Regions from separate parts of the Pseudoalteromonas sp. SR43-3 genome, predicted to be linked through region 2. Evidence: predicted binding sites of a transcription regulator. Region 2 holds the regulator's gene; the other holds the start of a gene.

Region 1 (7,899 bases), on a different contig from region 2:
CTTGTTCAATACCCTTCTTACCGTTGATAATTGCAGCCGTTGGGAAATCAGGACCAGGAATATAATCCATTAACTCTAAAATAGTTAAATCTGGATTTTGAATAAGTGCCAAACAACCATTTACAACTTCAGTTAAGTTATGTGGTGGTATATTTGTAGCCATACCTACTGCAATACCTGACGAACCATTCACTAATAAATTAGGAACTTTCGTTGGTAAAACATCAGGGATGAACTCAGTGCCATCGTAGTTAGGAACGAAATCAACCGTTTCTTTTTCAAGATCGGCTAATAACTCATGCGACATTTTAGCCATACGTACTTCTGTATAACGCATTGCCGCTGCTGAATCACCATCAACCGAACCGAAGTTACCTTGGCCATCTACTAGCATATAACGCAGTGAGAATGGCTGAGCCATACGAACTATCGTGTCATAAACTGCACTGTCGCCGTGAGGGTGGTATTTACCGATTACGTCACCGACCACACGGGCCGATTTTTTGTAAGGCTTGTTCCAGTCATTACTAAGCTCGTTCATTGCAAACAAAACGCGGCGATGAACAGGTTTTAAGCCGTCACGTACGTCTGGTAATGCACGTCCTACAATTACGCTCATTGCGTAATCTAAGTAGGAGTTTTTTAACTCGTCTTCAATATTGACTGGCAGAATTTCATTGGCGAGATCAGTCATTTGATATCACATTCCTTCAGTATCAGCTCTCAACAACCCGGTATTGGGTATTAAGAGTATTGTTATTATTTCTAACAGCCATGCTATCACAATTAATTTTAATTTACAGGCGCAAAACTTTGCGATTTATCAATTTAGCCCTATATAATGGCCTCAGATTGACGAGGAAGTATTTTATGACCGAACATCAAAATGTAGATCACGCAGAAATAGCAAAATTTGAAGCCATCGCCGAGCGTTGGTGGGACCTAGACGGAGAATTCAAACCTCTTCACGAAATTAACCCGTTACGTTTAGACTTTATAGCAAACAAAACGCAAGGCTTATTCGATAAAGAAACACTCGATGTTGGCTGTGGTGGCGGTATTTTAAGCCAAAGCATGGCGCGCATGGGCGCAAAAGTAACTGGCATCGATATGGGGCAAGAGCCTTTAACTGTTGCTAAGTTGCACAGTTTAGAAACTGGCGTAAATGTAGATTACATAAAAGTGCCAGCAGAAGAGTTTGCATCGCAACACCCAGAGCGCTTTGATGTAATAACCTGTATGGAAATGCTTGAGCACGTTCCCGACCCAGCATCTATCATTCATGCCGTAGCTGCACTTGCCAAACCAGGCGCAGACGTGTTTTTTTCAACCCTGAACAAAACACCTAAAGCATATTTATACGCTATTGTTGGTGCTGAAAAGCTTTTAAAAATGGTGCCTGAAGGTACACACGACCATAAAAAGTTTATAAAACCTGCACAGCTTATTACATGGGCAGAGCAAGCGGGTTTAAAAGTTCGTGCAAGTACAGGCCTTTCTTATAACCCACTATCAAAGCAATATACGCTCAATAGTGACGTTAGCGTAAATTACATACTGTACTTCGAGAAGTTAGCTTAATGGCTAACTCTCAAGCCCCCCTCCCCCTTATTGAGTACGATGCATTTTTATTTGATTTAGACGGCACTCTACTCGACACCGCTGATGATTTAGGTGCGGCTTTAAATGCAGTTCTCATTAATAATAAAATAGAGCCTGTTAGTAGTGATGTATACCGTCCTGCGGCATCTAACGGCGCAGGCGCATTATTAGAGGCTGGTTTTAAAGAGTTATGGGACACACAACCTCAAAGCGAGCTTATTAAGCAATTAGTTGACGAATACGCTGCAAACATAGCAAATCAAACACATTGCTTCAGCGGTGTTGAATCGTTGCTTATTGCCCTTGATCAGAAAAAGATCAAATGGGGGATCATGACTAACAAACCAGGGTTTTTAACTGATCCTTTAGTGGCAGCAATTCCCGCATTGAAAAATGCTAGTGTAGTAATAAGTGGCGACACCTTAGCTGAAGCTAAGCCATCCCCTTTACCGCTGCTACACTGTGCAAAGCTTATGGGAGTGCAACCAAAACGCTGTTTGTACATTGGTGATGCACAGCGAGACATACAAGCAGGCAAAGCCGCAGGTATGCGCACAGCAACGGCACTTTGGGGTTACATACCAAGTATTGATGAAGCCAACAGCTGGAATGCTGATTTTAACTGGCAAAGCCCAATTGATGGTTTTAACCATATATAGTGCCATGTTAATTAATAAACACTATATATTGTGATTGTGTTAGTTTTTACGCAAAGCTTGCTGATAAAAAAAGCAGTCAAAATTTATTTTTAAAATGCGTAAATTTAGCAGATCATTAGTTGATTTTTGCATATTTCAACTTAAATGATTGTTCGAAGGTGAGTGTCTACTAACACAAATACGTTATCCCGAAGTTATCCACAAATAGGGGCAATTATGTCCCTTGCAAAACAACTCAGACCACACTATCTTGTGATCTCTAAATTGAACAACACCAGATATTGTGGCCAAATGTTATTCAATTAAATTCGCAAATATGGCGAAACTTATAATAAATGAGTATATACCTTGCCCCGGCGAGGTATAAAGCATTGGTCAAAATACATAATTCCCAAGGAATACAGGCAAATGAACCAACAGTTATCTGTAAGCAAACGTGACGGGCGTAAAGAGCCTCTTGATCTGGATAAGATCCATCGCGTTATTGAGTGGGCCGCCGAAGGTTTAAATAACGTTTCGGTTTCGCAAGTTGAATTAAAGTCGCACATTCAGTTTTACGACGGTATTCGTACTAAAGACATTCACGAAACCATCATTAAAGCAGCAGCGGATCAGATTTCAAAAGAATCGCCTGATTACCAATACTTAGCTGCACGTTTAGCTGTATTCCATTTACGTAAAAAAGCGTACGGTCAATTTGAGCCACCACGTTTATTTGACCACGTAACAAAAATGGTTGGCGATAAACGCTATGATGCTCATTTACTAGTAGATTACACAGAGCAAGAGTTAGATGAGCTTGATGCATACCTTGATCATTCTCGCGATCTTAACTTTAGCTACGCTGCTGTAAAGCAACTTGAAGGTAAGTATCTCGTTCAAAACCGTGTATCGGGTGAAATATACGAAAGTGCACAGTTTTTATATATTTTAGTTGCAGCAAGCTTATTTTCAGATTACCCACGTGAAACACGTACTGATTACATTAAACGTTTTTACGATGCAGTATCTTTATTTAAAATATCTCTACCAACGCCAATTATGTCGGGTGTACGTACGCCTACTCGCCAGTTTAGCTCATGTGTATTGATTGAATGTGGCGACAGCCTTGATTCAATCAATGCAACGTCGTCAGCTATTGTTAAATACGTTTCACAACGTGCGGGAATTGGTATTAACGCAGGTAGAATACGTGCGCTAGGTAGCCATATTCGTAACGGCGAAGCGTATCACACAGGTTGTATCCCTTTTTATAAGCACTTTCAAACAGCGGTTAAAAGTTGTTCACAAGGTGGTGTACGTGGCGGCGCAGCAACATTATTCTACCCGCTTTGGCATTTAGAAGTAGAGAACCTACTTGTACTTAAAAATAACCGTGGTGTAGACGACAATCGCGTTCGCCACCTAGATTACGGCGTACAGTTTAATAAATTAATGTACTCTCGTTTAATTAAAGACGACTACATTACGTTATTTAGCCCATCAGATGTGCCTGGCCTTTATGATGCATTTTTTGAAGACCAAGCTGAGTTTGACGCACTTTACGTTAAATACGAACAAGACGAGTCTATTCGTAAAAAACGCATTAAAGCCATTGAGCTTTTCTCAATGTTTGCGCAAGAGCGTGCAAGTACTGGTCGTATTTATTTACAAAATGTGGATCACTGTAATACACACAGCCCATTTATTTCTAAAGTTGCGCCAATTCGCCAATCTAACTTATGTTTAGAAATTGCATTGCCAACTAAGCCACTTAATAACGTAAATGACGAAGAAGGCGAAATCGCCCTTTGTACACTTTCTGCGTTTAACCTAGGTGCAATAGAGTCACTTGATGAGCTTGAAGAGCTAGCTGAACTTGCAGTACGCGCACTTGATAACTTACTTGATTTCCAAGACTACCCTGTACCGGCTGCTAAAAATGCAACTATGGGTCGTCGTACACTAGGAATAGGCGTAATTAACTACGCATACTACCTAGCTAAAAACGGTAAGCGTTATTCTGATGGCAGCGCTAATGCATTAACGCATAAAACCTTTGAAGCCATTCAATATTACTTGATGAAAGCATCAAACGAGCTTGCTAAAGAACGTGGCGCATGTCCTAAGTTTAACGAGACAACGTATTCACAAGGTATTATGCCAACAGATACGTACAAACGTGATTTAGATAAAATTTGTGATGAGCCACTTCATCTTGATTGGGATACACTACGTGCAAGTATTAAAGAGCACGGTATGCGTAACTCAACACTAAGTGCATTAATGCCATCAGAAACATCGTCGCAAATCTCTAACGCAACTAACGGTATTGAGCCACCACGTGGACATATTAGCGTTAAAGCAAGTAAAGACGGTATTTTAAAACAAGTTGTTCCTGAGTATGAGCGTTTAAAAGATCAGTACGAGCTACTATGGGACATTCCATCAAACGATGGTTATCTACAACTTGTTGGCATAATGCAAAAATTTGTTGACCAAACAATTTCTGCAAATACAAATTATGATCCAAACAAGTTCGAAGGCGGTAAAGTACCTATGCAAGTCTTATTAAAAGACTTACTAAGCGCGTACAAACTAGGTGTTAAAACCTTGTATTACCACAATACTCGCGACGGCGCCTCAGATTCACAAGAAGATGCTCCAGAAGTGGAAGATGACGATTGTGAAGGCGGCGCGTGTAAAATATAACTGCTGATTTTTATTTTAAGCGGGCATTTAGCCCGCTTTTTCTGATAGTTTTTTGAGTGATAAACATGTCTTATACTACTTTTAGCCGAAACCATAATAACCAAATGCAAGAGCCAATGTTTTTTGGCCAAACTGTAAACGTATCTCGTTACGACCAACAAAAATACCCAATTTTTGAAAAGTTAATTGAAAAGCAACTGTCTTTCTTTTGGCGTCCTGAGGAAGTAGATGTAAGTAAAGACCGTTTAGACTTTCAAGCATTACCAGATCACGAAAAGCATATATTTTTAAGCAACTTAAAATACCAAACACTGCTTGATAGTGTACAAGGTCGTTCGCCAAACGTGGCTCTACTTCCAATTGTATCGCTACCAGAGCTTGAAACATGGATAGAAACGTGGGCGTTCAGTGAAACAATTCACAGCCGCTCATACACGCATATTATCCGTAACGTAACACAAGCACCTGAGCTTATTTTTAATGACATTGTTAGCAACGATAAAATTAGCGAACGTGCTGATGCCGTAACTAAATACTACGATGACTTAATTAACTCTGTATCGCTTTACAACTTATACGGTGAAGGCAAACACGAGATTAACGGTAAAACAGTTATCATTAATTTATTTGAGCTTAAAAAGAAACTTTACCTGGCTATGATGTCAGTAAATATTCTTGAAGCGATTCGCTTTTACGTAAGCTTTGCATGTTCGTTTGCATTTGCTGAGCGCGAGCTAATGGAAGGTAACGCTAAAATCATCAAGCTAATTGCACGCGATGAAGCACTTCACCTTTCTGGTACTCAGCATATTTTAAACATTATGCAAGACGGTAAGGACGATCCAGAAATGGCGATTGTTGCTGCCCAGTGCCGCGACGAAGCAATTAAAATGTTTGTTGATGCTGCAGAGCAAGAAAAAGAGTGGGCCGAATACTTATTTAAAGATGGTTCGATGATTGGCTTAAATAAACATATTTTATGTCAGTACGTTGAATACATTACCAATGCACGTATGACTGCGATTGGTTTGCCAGCACAGTTTGAAAATAACAGTAACCCTATCCCGTGGATAAACTCGTGGTTAGTGTCTGATAACGTGCAAGTAGCACCACAAGAAGCAGAAATAAGCTCATACCTTGTTGGTCAAATAGACTCTCAAGTTGATGCATCAGAATTTGGTGATTTTGATTTATAATGAGTAGCAAGTCTACTGCAAGCATAACGCTTGCAGAAAACAGCCAGTGTATAGAATTTACCGCTGGCTGCCCTTCTCTTTTACACTGCTTAGAATCCATGAAAATAGACGTCGCATTCCAATGCCGTGAAGGCTATTGCGGCGCTTGTAGAGCAACTTTAGTATCAGGCAGTGTTGAGTATAACGAAGAGCCACTTGCGTTTGTACGTGAAGGCGAAATACTGTTGTGCTGCTGTAAACCCAATGGCAATGTAAGTATTGATCTGAAATAAAAATCAATACTTACATCCATCGTTTATTAAACTTATCAATAGTGTGGAACGAACCGGTAATGTCCGGTAATTTTATAATCAAAAAGCATATCGCTTTTTTGCGGACCACGCCCTATATTATGCACAATAAGTGGGTTACCCGTATCTTGAGATAACTCATTAATCACCATACCTATATGAGGTAAATTACCTGGTAACATCCACGTTACTATATCGCCGGTTTTATAATCACTCACTTTGTTAGATTTACTTAATACGTTTGCATGGCGCTCAAAGTAAGCTTGTAAATTTGGAACACGTCGGTGATCTATATTTTTATCAGGCTTAGTTAAGCCCCAAATACGTTTAGATGGATACAGCGCAAAGTTTTTTTGCATGTCTTCATGCACGAGTTTCTGTAAATCAACACCTAACTTTCTGTAACTTCTAATTATTACATCGGTGCACACACCTATATTTTTAGGTACATCCCCACCAGGGTAGCCAATAGAGCGATAAGCGCCGTCGTAAGTCACATCATGAGTTGTACGCTCAAGCAGAGCTGAAACAATATCTTCTTCAAACGATGCTGCATTACTATTAATACACGCTAAAGTAAGTAAACACCCAATAATTCTGTACATATAAACTCCTTTCAACCTAAGGTTGAATTACAGCGTTTGAGATACGTACTTAGGCACATCTATTTTATCGCCTTTACTTACGAATTGCTCATCCAGCGCATATGCCATTTTTTCAAGCGGTGCGTCGTTGTATCCCACACGTTGAATTTCGCTAATGTAACGTAGGATAAACACGTCTGGACCAAGTTTAAGCCACTGCGCTACATGCACAAGCTCATGAAAATGAACCCCCAAATCTTTTGCAACCTCAGGAAGTAGGTAATAGGTATTTTTATACGTTATTCCTGCTACATCCATATCTACAAAATCGCCTAAACCCATTTCTCGCAGACCCGCAAAGTCTGGCTTTGGTATTTGGTCTACAACAACGTAATACGCGTTTTTTAAAAACTCGGCAGGATAAAACCCATAAAATTCATTACTGAATTTATCACAACTCACTTTTTGACTACTGTATTTTAAATTTGTAGCGTCAATCCAATTTTCTATTTGTTCTAGCACAGCTCCTCTCCTAAAGTACAAATGCAACACACCATGTGTAAACCTTAATCTAATATTGTAGTAAATTTTTTAACCAGCACTTTTAGTATTAACACCTCGCAACTAGCGAAGAAAATAGAACACATAGAATATCTAAACACAAAGCTCTAAATCAAAATTATCATATAAGCATAACTGGTCTATAAACAGTAAAAACCTTTTTTATACTTTTTAAAGTGTTATTATTTGTAACTAAAACAGTAACACTTAGAATCATGTATAATTTTACTAATACACTCTTTCGCATGAAAATAATGCGTTTCAGTCCCATTGTCTTACTGAGCATATTAAGTAATACAGTAAATGCTGAAAATAT
Region 2 (7,899 bases):
GGTATTTTAAATATTGAATTAGGTATGCCAAAACCACTTAGCGACGCACTAGCAAAACCATGCCTAGCAAGCGATATAAAGGCCGATTACGACGCATTACGTACAGAAATACTTGCTAAACTTGGCTAAGTTAATTAATTCAAAAAGGCGGTTAAGCCGCCTTTTTTTATAACTTTAGGCTATTAAATCTAGTGAGTTGTATTTACTAATTAAATATAAGAAATAGCATTCATTTAAAATCGTTATGGTTTTATAAGAAAATATCATCTTAAAAAGTCTGTGAAATAGTTTCAATCCCTGTTTAAATATCCTCAACTTAAGAGCGTAGGCAAAGAGTCGTTTAAAGCGTACAATAAAGCCTCTAAAAAACACCATACACGTTGCCCTAGGAGACCCCAATGTTAGAACGTAGCATGAATATTTCGGATTTTGATCCAGAGTTATTTGACGCGATAAACAAAGAAACTGCTCGCCAAGAAGAGCACATTGAACTAATCGCTTCAGAAAACTACTGTAGCCCACGCGTACTAGAAGCGCAGGGTTCACAGCTTACAAATAAATACGCAGAAGGTTACCCTGGCAAACGTTATTATGGCGGTTGTGAGCACGTTGATGTTGTTGAGCAATTAGCAATTGACCGTGCTAACGAGTTATTTGGTTCTGACTACGCAAACGTACAACCACATGCTGGTTCGCAAGCTAATGCTGCTGTTTTTCTAGCGCTATTAGAAGCAGGCGACACTGTACTTGGTATGAGCTTAGCTCATGGTGGTCACTTAACTCACGGATCACACGTAAGCTTCTCTGGTAAGCTTTACAATGCAATTCAATACGGACTAGATGAAACAACGGGCGAAATTGATTACGCACAGGTTGAAGCACTAGCACTTGAGCATAAACCAAAAATGATTATTGGTGGTTTCTCAGCGTACTCAGGTATTGTTGATTGGGCTAAATTCCGTGAAATTGCTGACAAAGTAGGTGCTTACCTGTTTGTTGATATGGCTCACGTTGCAGGTTTAATTGCGGCAGGCGTTTATCCAAGCCCAGTTCCTCATGCACATGTTGTAACTACAACTACGCATAAAACACTTGCTGGTCCTCGTGGTGGTTTAATTATCTCTGCATGTGGCGATGAAGCAATCTATAAAAAGCTTAACAGCGCAGTTTTCCCTGGTGGCCAAGGTGGTCCTTTATGTCATGTTATTGCAGCAAAAGCAGTGGCATTTAAAGAAGCGCTTCAACCAGAATTTAAAGTATACCAAACACAAGTTGTTAAAAACGCAAAAGCAATGGTTGCTGTAATGCAAGAGCGCGGCTACAAAATCGTATCTGACAAAACTGAAAACCACTTATTCCTACTCGATTTAATCGATAAAGATATTACTGGTAAAGATGCAGACGCAGCCCTTGGTAACGCTAACATCACAGTTAATAAAAACTCAGTGCCAAACGATCCACGTTCTCCGTTTGTAACATCTGGTTTGCGTATTGGTTCTCCTGCAATCACTCGTCGTGGTTTCAAAGAAGAAGAATCAAAAGAGCTTGCTGGCTGGATTTGTGACGTACTAGATAACATCACTGATGAATCTGTACAGGCGCAAGTTAAAGAAAAAGTAAAAGCAATTTGTGCAAAATTACCTGTTTACGCTTAATTGCATAAGCAGCAGTAATTTAGATCACATAGGCTAGGGGCCTGTTTATCTTTCGAGGTTTAATTTGCAGTAGCATGTTTGGTTTTTAGGCAAGGCAGAGTCTATGTAGTGTGGTTACTCCACACAAATAGGCGATAACGCAGCATAAATGCCAAACATGCACTGCCCTCGGGTTCGTCCTAGGGGCGATTTACTCTTTGTTGCCTACATGGATGTAGGTAAGGGGCGTGAGCAGGACGCGGAAGCTTTGCTCGGTTTTTACTTAGCCCACTAGGTTACAAACCTCGCGCCGCGATTAAATCACCCATAGATAGAACAAATTTAATCCTGAAAGGTCAACAGGCCCTATTTTTTGCTAAGATAAAAGACCGCTATTTAGCGGTCTTTTTTGTTTTAAAACGGAAGTACCAAGCTATGCATTGCCCATTTTGTACCGCAAAAGATACTAAAGTTATTGATTCTCGCCTAGTCGGCGGAGGCCACCAAGTTCGAAGGCGCCGTGAGTGCAACGACTGCCATGAGCGCTTTACTACATTTGAAGGCGCTGAACTGGTTATGCCTCGTGTTATTAAACAAGACGGCAGCCGCGAACCATTTAACGAAGATAAATTATTAAATGGCTTAAATCGCGCACTCGAAAAACGCCCAGTGAGCACAGAGCAAGTAGACGAAGTAGTGAATATAATAAAATCGCAGTTGCGTGCTACAGGCGAGCGAGAAATTTCAAGCCATTTGGTTGGTGAATGCATTATGGAAGCCCTCAAAAAGCTCGATAAAGTAGCGTATGTAAGATTTGCCTCTGTTTATCGCTCGTTTGAAGATATACGCGAATTTGGCGAAGAAATTGCCCGCTTAGGGGAGTAACAATGCAAAGCCAAGTTCCTTTTACTGAACATGATGAAATGTATATGGCACGCGCCATAGAACTTGCCAAAAAAGGCCGGTTTACTACCACACCTAACCCTAATGTTGGCTGTGTTTTAGTTAAAAATAATCAAATAATTGGTGAGGGTTTTCATCAATTAGCAGGTCAAGGCCATGCAGAAGTAAATGCACTGGCTGTCGCTGGAAAAAATGCACAAGGTGCAACGGCTTATGTAACGCTTGAACCGTGTAGTCATTATGGCCGTACGCCACCGTGCGCCGAAGGCTTAAAAGCTGCCGGTGTGGTAAAAGTAATTGCTGCTATGGTTGATACAAATCCACAAGTTGCTGGCAAAGGCCTTAAAATACTGAGCGACGCGGGTATTGACGTTGCTTACGGGTTACTCGAATCACAAGCTCGCGCACTTAACGTTGGCTTTTTTAAGCGTATGGAACAAGGCTTACCTTATGTGATTTGCAAAATGGCAGCGAGTATTGATGGTAAAACGGCGCTTAAAAATGGGCAAAGTAAGTGGATCACAAGTCCTGCTGCTCGACAAGACGTACAATTATACCGAGCGAAAAGCTGCGCTATTTTAACCGGTGCCGATACAGTGCTAGTAGACGATGCTAAACTTAATGTGCGACTAAGTGAGCTGCCTTGCACACTGCCTACTGATTTGCCGCTTCGCCAGCCCGTGCGTGTTATAATTGACTCTCAAAACCGTTTAACACCTGACCTTGCTTTATTTGAAATCCAAAGTGATGTAATAATATTTACGACTAAGGTTGATAAATCATTGCAATGGCCGCATTTTGTAAAGCATATTGAAGTTAGTGAAAGTAACGGTAAAGTTGATTTACAAGCCGTTTTAGAAAAACTTGGGCAACTGCAGTTTAATAATGTTTGGCTTGAAGCTGGCGCAACACTTGCTGGTAAAATGACAGAGCTTAATTTAGTTGACGAGTTTGTTTTTTATTTAGCGCCTAAACTAATGGGCCATGATGCAAAAAGTTTAGTTAATTTTCCTGAATTGACGAGTATGCAGAACACCGTTGATTTAACATTTAATGAATGTGCGCGTATTGGTGACGATTTACGTATCACCGCGTCAAAACTCATTAAAATCACTTAATAAAAAGAGTAGTGCTATGTTTACTGGGATAATAGAAGCCACAGGCAAAATTGCTTTATTACAAAAAAAACAAGGCGACTTAGCCATTCGTATCCAAAGTGCTGATCTTGATATGACAGACGTAAAGTTAGGTGACAGCATTGCAACTAATGGTGTTTGCTTAACTGTAGTTGATAAACATATTGATGGTTTTAGTGCGGATTTATCTAATGAGACGATTAGTTTGACCGGTTTTGCTCACTATGCTTTAGGACAAACGGTGAATCTTGAAAAAGCCATGCAACCTGTTTCTCGTTTAGGCGGTCATTTAGTGTCTGGCCATGTTGATGGTATCGCAACAATTACAAGTATTACAGCAAACGCCAGAGCAACAGAATATTGGCTTACAACTGACGAAAATTTAATGAAATACATTCCTTACAAAGGTTCGGTATGTATTGATGGTATAAGCCTGACAGTAAACGCTGTAGAGGGTAATAAATTCAAATTAACAATTGTCCCACACACGAGTGAGCAAACCACAATTGCTCATTTTAAAGTAGGTACCCAAGTTAATTTAGAAGTCGATCAAATTGCACGTTATTTAGAGCGCCTTATAAAGGGTGCAGAGCAACCAACGGGCTCTGATATTTCGATGAGCTTACTCGCTAAAGCGGGTTTTATTAAATAACGAAACTGACAACTTACACGAGCAAATTTATGAATTTACACAGTGCGCAAGAAATCATCGACGATATTAAAGCCGGTAAAATGGTTATTTTAATGGATGATGAAGATAGAGAAAATGAAGGCGATTTAATAATAGCTGCTGAGCATATTAGCGCAGAAGCGATTAATTTCATGGCTACCCATGGCCGTGGTTTAATTTGTTTAACCATGACGCAAGAGCGTTGCGAGCAACTTGATTTACCGTTAATGGTTAAAAACAATGGTGCAGCATTTTCGACTAACTTTACAATGTCGATAGAAGCATCAAAAGGTGTTACAACCGGTATTTCAGCAGCAGATAGAGCGCGTACAGTGCAAGCGGCTATAGCTAAAGGCGCAGTCCCAAGTGATATTGTTCAGCCTGGACATATTTTTCCTATTATGGCGCAACCTGGTGGCGTATTAACTCGCGCAGGACACACTGAAGCTGGCTGTGATTTAGCGCGTTTAGCTGGACTTGAAGCATCATCTGTTATTGTTGAAATACTTAATGCTGACGGCACTATGGCACGTCGCCCTGATTTAGAAGTTTTTGCGAAAGAGCACGATATTAAAATTGGCACCATTGCTGATTTAATCGAATACCGCAACTTAAACGAAACAACAATTGAGCAAGTAGCAAAATGTAAGTTACCAACTGTTCATGGTGAATTTGATTTAGTTACTTACAAAGACACAATTGACGGCCAATTACATTACGTATTGCTCAAAGGCGATATAAAAGATCAAGAGCCGACAAATGTACGTGTACATTTGCAAAGTACCTTTAACGATATTCTACTTTCAGACAGAAGTGCTGACCGTAGCTGGGGCCTTTCTGAAGCAATGGCTTATATCGCTAAAAATGAAGGTGCTTTAGTTATTTTAGGTAAGCAAGAAAGCACTGAAGAGTTAGAGGCAACTGTGAAAGCATTTGCAGCAGCTGATGCTGGCGAAAGCGTTACGCCACGTAAATTCAAAGGTACATCTCGTACTGTTGGCGTAGGTTCGCAAATACTTGCCGATCTTGGAATTAAACAAATGCGATTAATGAGTCGCCCTAAAAAGTACCATGCACTTTCGGGCTTTCATTTAGAAGTTGTTGATTACGTTGAGCCACAATAAGCATCACGCTTAAACTAGGCTATTATTTTATTTTTATGGTATGATGCGCAGCAATTTTTGCGCAATCGCAACCGCTTGAACTTATTTTTAGGGTTATCAAATGAAAATTATTGAAGGTAATAAGTACGCTCCAGGCAAAAAATTTGCCATTGTCATTTCTCGTTTTAATGACTTTATTGGTAGCAGCCTCCTTGCAGGTGCTGTTGATGAGCTAAAACGCACAGGTGGCGTATCAGATGACGACATTACCGTTATTTATGTGCCAGGCGCGGTAGAATTACCTTTAGCGGCTAAACGCGTTGCGGCAAAAAAAGAGTATGATGCAATCATCGCATTAGGCGTAGTGATCAGAGGTGGTACACCACACTTTGACCTAGTTGCTGGCGAATCAAACAAAGGTCTTGCGCAAGTATCACTTGAGTATGATATCCCGGTTGCATTTGGCGTATTAACCACAGAAAGCATTGAACAAGCAATTGAGCGTGCTGGCACCAAAATGGGCAATAAAGGCGGCGAAGCTGCTTTAGGCGCGCTTGAAATGGTTAATGTGTTAGATAAAATTTAAGTTTAAGGAATTTTTGTGAAACCAGCAGCAAGACGTAAAGCACGTATCTTAGCACTCCAAGCCGTTTATTCTTGGCAAATAAGTGGCAATTTAATTGCCGATATCGAACAACAAATGTTGATCGAAACAGACGTTACTAAAATTGATGTTGAATACTTTAAAGATCTAGCGACGGGTGTTGCTGTAAATTACAAGCAACTAGACGAAGCTGTATCACCACATTTAACACGTCCGTTTGATGACTTAGATATGGTTGAGCGTGCAATTTTACGTTTAAGCAGCTATGAGCTTAAGTTCCGTGAAGACGTACCTTATAAAGTTGCTATTAACGAAGGTATTGAGCTGGCCAAAATTTTTGGCGCTGAAGACAGCCATAAATTTGTAAACGGTGTACTTGATAAAGCTGTTAAGCATTTACGCAAGTAAGTAAACCGTTAAAGAGGGGAGCCGGCATAGGCCGGCTTTTTTGTGTATGAAGGAATTTGAATTAATTAACCGCTACTTTAAAGGTCGCGGTATCACCCGTCGTGATGTAAACCTAGGTATAGGGGATGATTGCGCTTTAGTAACCGTTCCACAAAACTGCCAACTTGCCGTTACAACAGACACTCTTGTTGCTGGCGTACACTTTTTTGATGATATTTCCCCTCGTGCATTAGGTCACAGAGCGCTTGCTGTTAATTTAAGTGATTTAGCGGCCATGGGCGCTGAGCCGACTTGGGTTTCAGTTGCGTTAACTTTGCCAAGTATTGACCCACAGTGGATTGAAGAGTTTACTGATGGCATGCATGAAATTGCTGAATATTTTAATGTGCAGATTATAGGAGGCGATACAACTCAGGGCCCACTAACCATCACTATTTGTGCGAAAGGGACTGTACCCGAAGGTACTGCACTTCGTCGTAGTGGCGCAAAAGTGGGTGATTGGATTTATGTTACGGGTCCGCTAGGTGACGCTGGACTTGCAATTGAGTCTCGCAAACAAGGTATAAGTATTGAGCCAGAGCATTTAAAGTACGTAAATAAACGCTTTGACTTTCCAACCCCACGTGTTGCTGCAGGGCAGGTATTACGAGGCCTTGCATCATCGGCTATCGATGTGTCGGACGGCTTAATCGCTGATTTAAGTCATATACTCGATATGTCACAAGTAAGTGCAGTGGTGAATATTGAAAGTATTCCAACTTCAGATGCGATGCAAGCAAGCCTTGATTTTAATCAGCAGCTGCCATTTATTCTCAGTTACGGTGATGATTACGAATTAATTTTTACGGTCCCTGATAGCAATAAAAGTATGTTAGAAATAAAGCTACGCCAGTATGGTGTAGATGCAACATGCATTGGCCAAGTTAAAAGTGGCGATGGCCAAATTGAGCTTTTACACAACGGTGAAAAGTTTGATTTTGAACCGCAGGGTTTTGAGCACTTTGCAAAGGAGCTGGTTTGAACAATAACCGCAAGTTTAATTTAAAGCGTCCACATCAGTTTTTTGGTCTGGGCTTTGGGACTGGGCTTGCCCCTAAAGCGCCCGGTACATTTGGTACGTTTGCTGCCTTGCCATTCATTTTTATGACCATGTATTATCCGTTATGGCTGCAAATTGTATTTGCCGTTGTGATCAGTATATTTGGTATATGGGCGTGCGGTAAAACGGCTGATGATTTAGGCGTGCACGATCATCCTGCTATTGTATGGGATGAAGTGGCGGGTTATTACATCACTATGATTGGCGCAGCACTTAGCTGGCAAACATTACTCGTAGGTTTTTTGTTATTTCGCTTTTTTGATATAGCAAAACCCGGCCCAATCCGTATGCTAGACAAACGAGTACATGGCGGTTTAGGTATAATGGCCGACGATATACTTG

Evidence for each region. The regulator NrdR, encoded in region 2, represses ribonucleotide reductase genes. The targets are predictions, from matches to a motif close to AAACACNANATNTNGTGTTT.
Region 1: a site for NrdR is predicted at 2,531-2,550, ahead of nrdA (class 1a ribonucleoside-diphosphate reductase subunit alpha). Genes of this name have one in related genera too.

The regions. Positions count from the first base shown of each region.
Region 1 covers NZ_JACJEC010000001.1:105,184-113,082, reverse strand. The annotation lists gene gyrA (DNA topoisomerase (ATP-hydrolyzing) subunit A) at 1-694, opposite strand, end outside; gene ubiG (bifunctional 2-polyprenyl-6-hydroxyphenol methylase/3-demethylubiquinol 3-O-methyltransferase UbiG) at 871-1,581, shown strand; gene H5088_RS00440 (HAD family hydrolase) at 1,581-2,261, shown strand; gene nrdA (class 1a ribonucleoside-diphosphate reductase subunit alpha) at 2,670-4,952, shown strand; gene nrdB (class Ia ribonucleoside-diphosphate reductase subunit beta) at 5,018-6,148, shown strand; gene yfaE (class I ribonucleotide reductase maintenance protein YfaE) at 6,148-6,420, shown strand; gene H5088_RS00420 (DUF1287 domain-containing protein) at 6,456-7,043, opposite strand; gene H5088_RS00415 (hypothetical protein) at 7,071-7,544, opposite strand; gene H5088_RS00410 (hypothetical protein) at 7,838-7,899, shown strand, end outside.
Region 2 covers NZ_JACJEC010000026.1:22,687-30,585, forward strand. The annotation lists gene thrC (threonine synthase) at 1-129, shown strand, start outside; gene glyA (serine hydroxymethyltransferase) at 399-1,655, shown strand; gene nrdR (transcriptional regulator NrdR) at 2,070-2,519, shown strand; gene ribD (bifunctional diaminohydroxyphosphoribosylaminopyrimidine deaminase/5-amino-6-(5-phosphoribosylamino)uracil reductase RibD) at 2,522-3,655, shown strand; gene H5088_RS18740 (riboflavin synthase) at 3,672-4,325, shown strand; gene ribBA (bifunctional 3,4-dihydroxy-2-butanone-4-phosphate synthase/GTP cyclohydrolase II) at 4,355-5,467, shown strand; gene ribE (6,7-dimethyl-8-ribityllumazine synthase) at 5,568-6,032, shown strand; gene nusB (transcription antitermination factor NusB) at 6,048-6,458, shown strand; gene thiL (thiamine-phosphate kinase) at 6,505-7,479, shown strand; gene H5088_RS18765 (phosphatidylglycerophosphatase A) at 7,476-7,899, shown strand, end outside.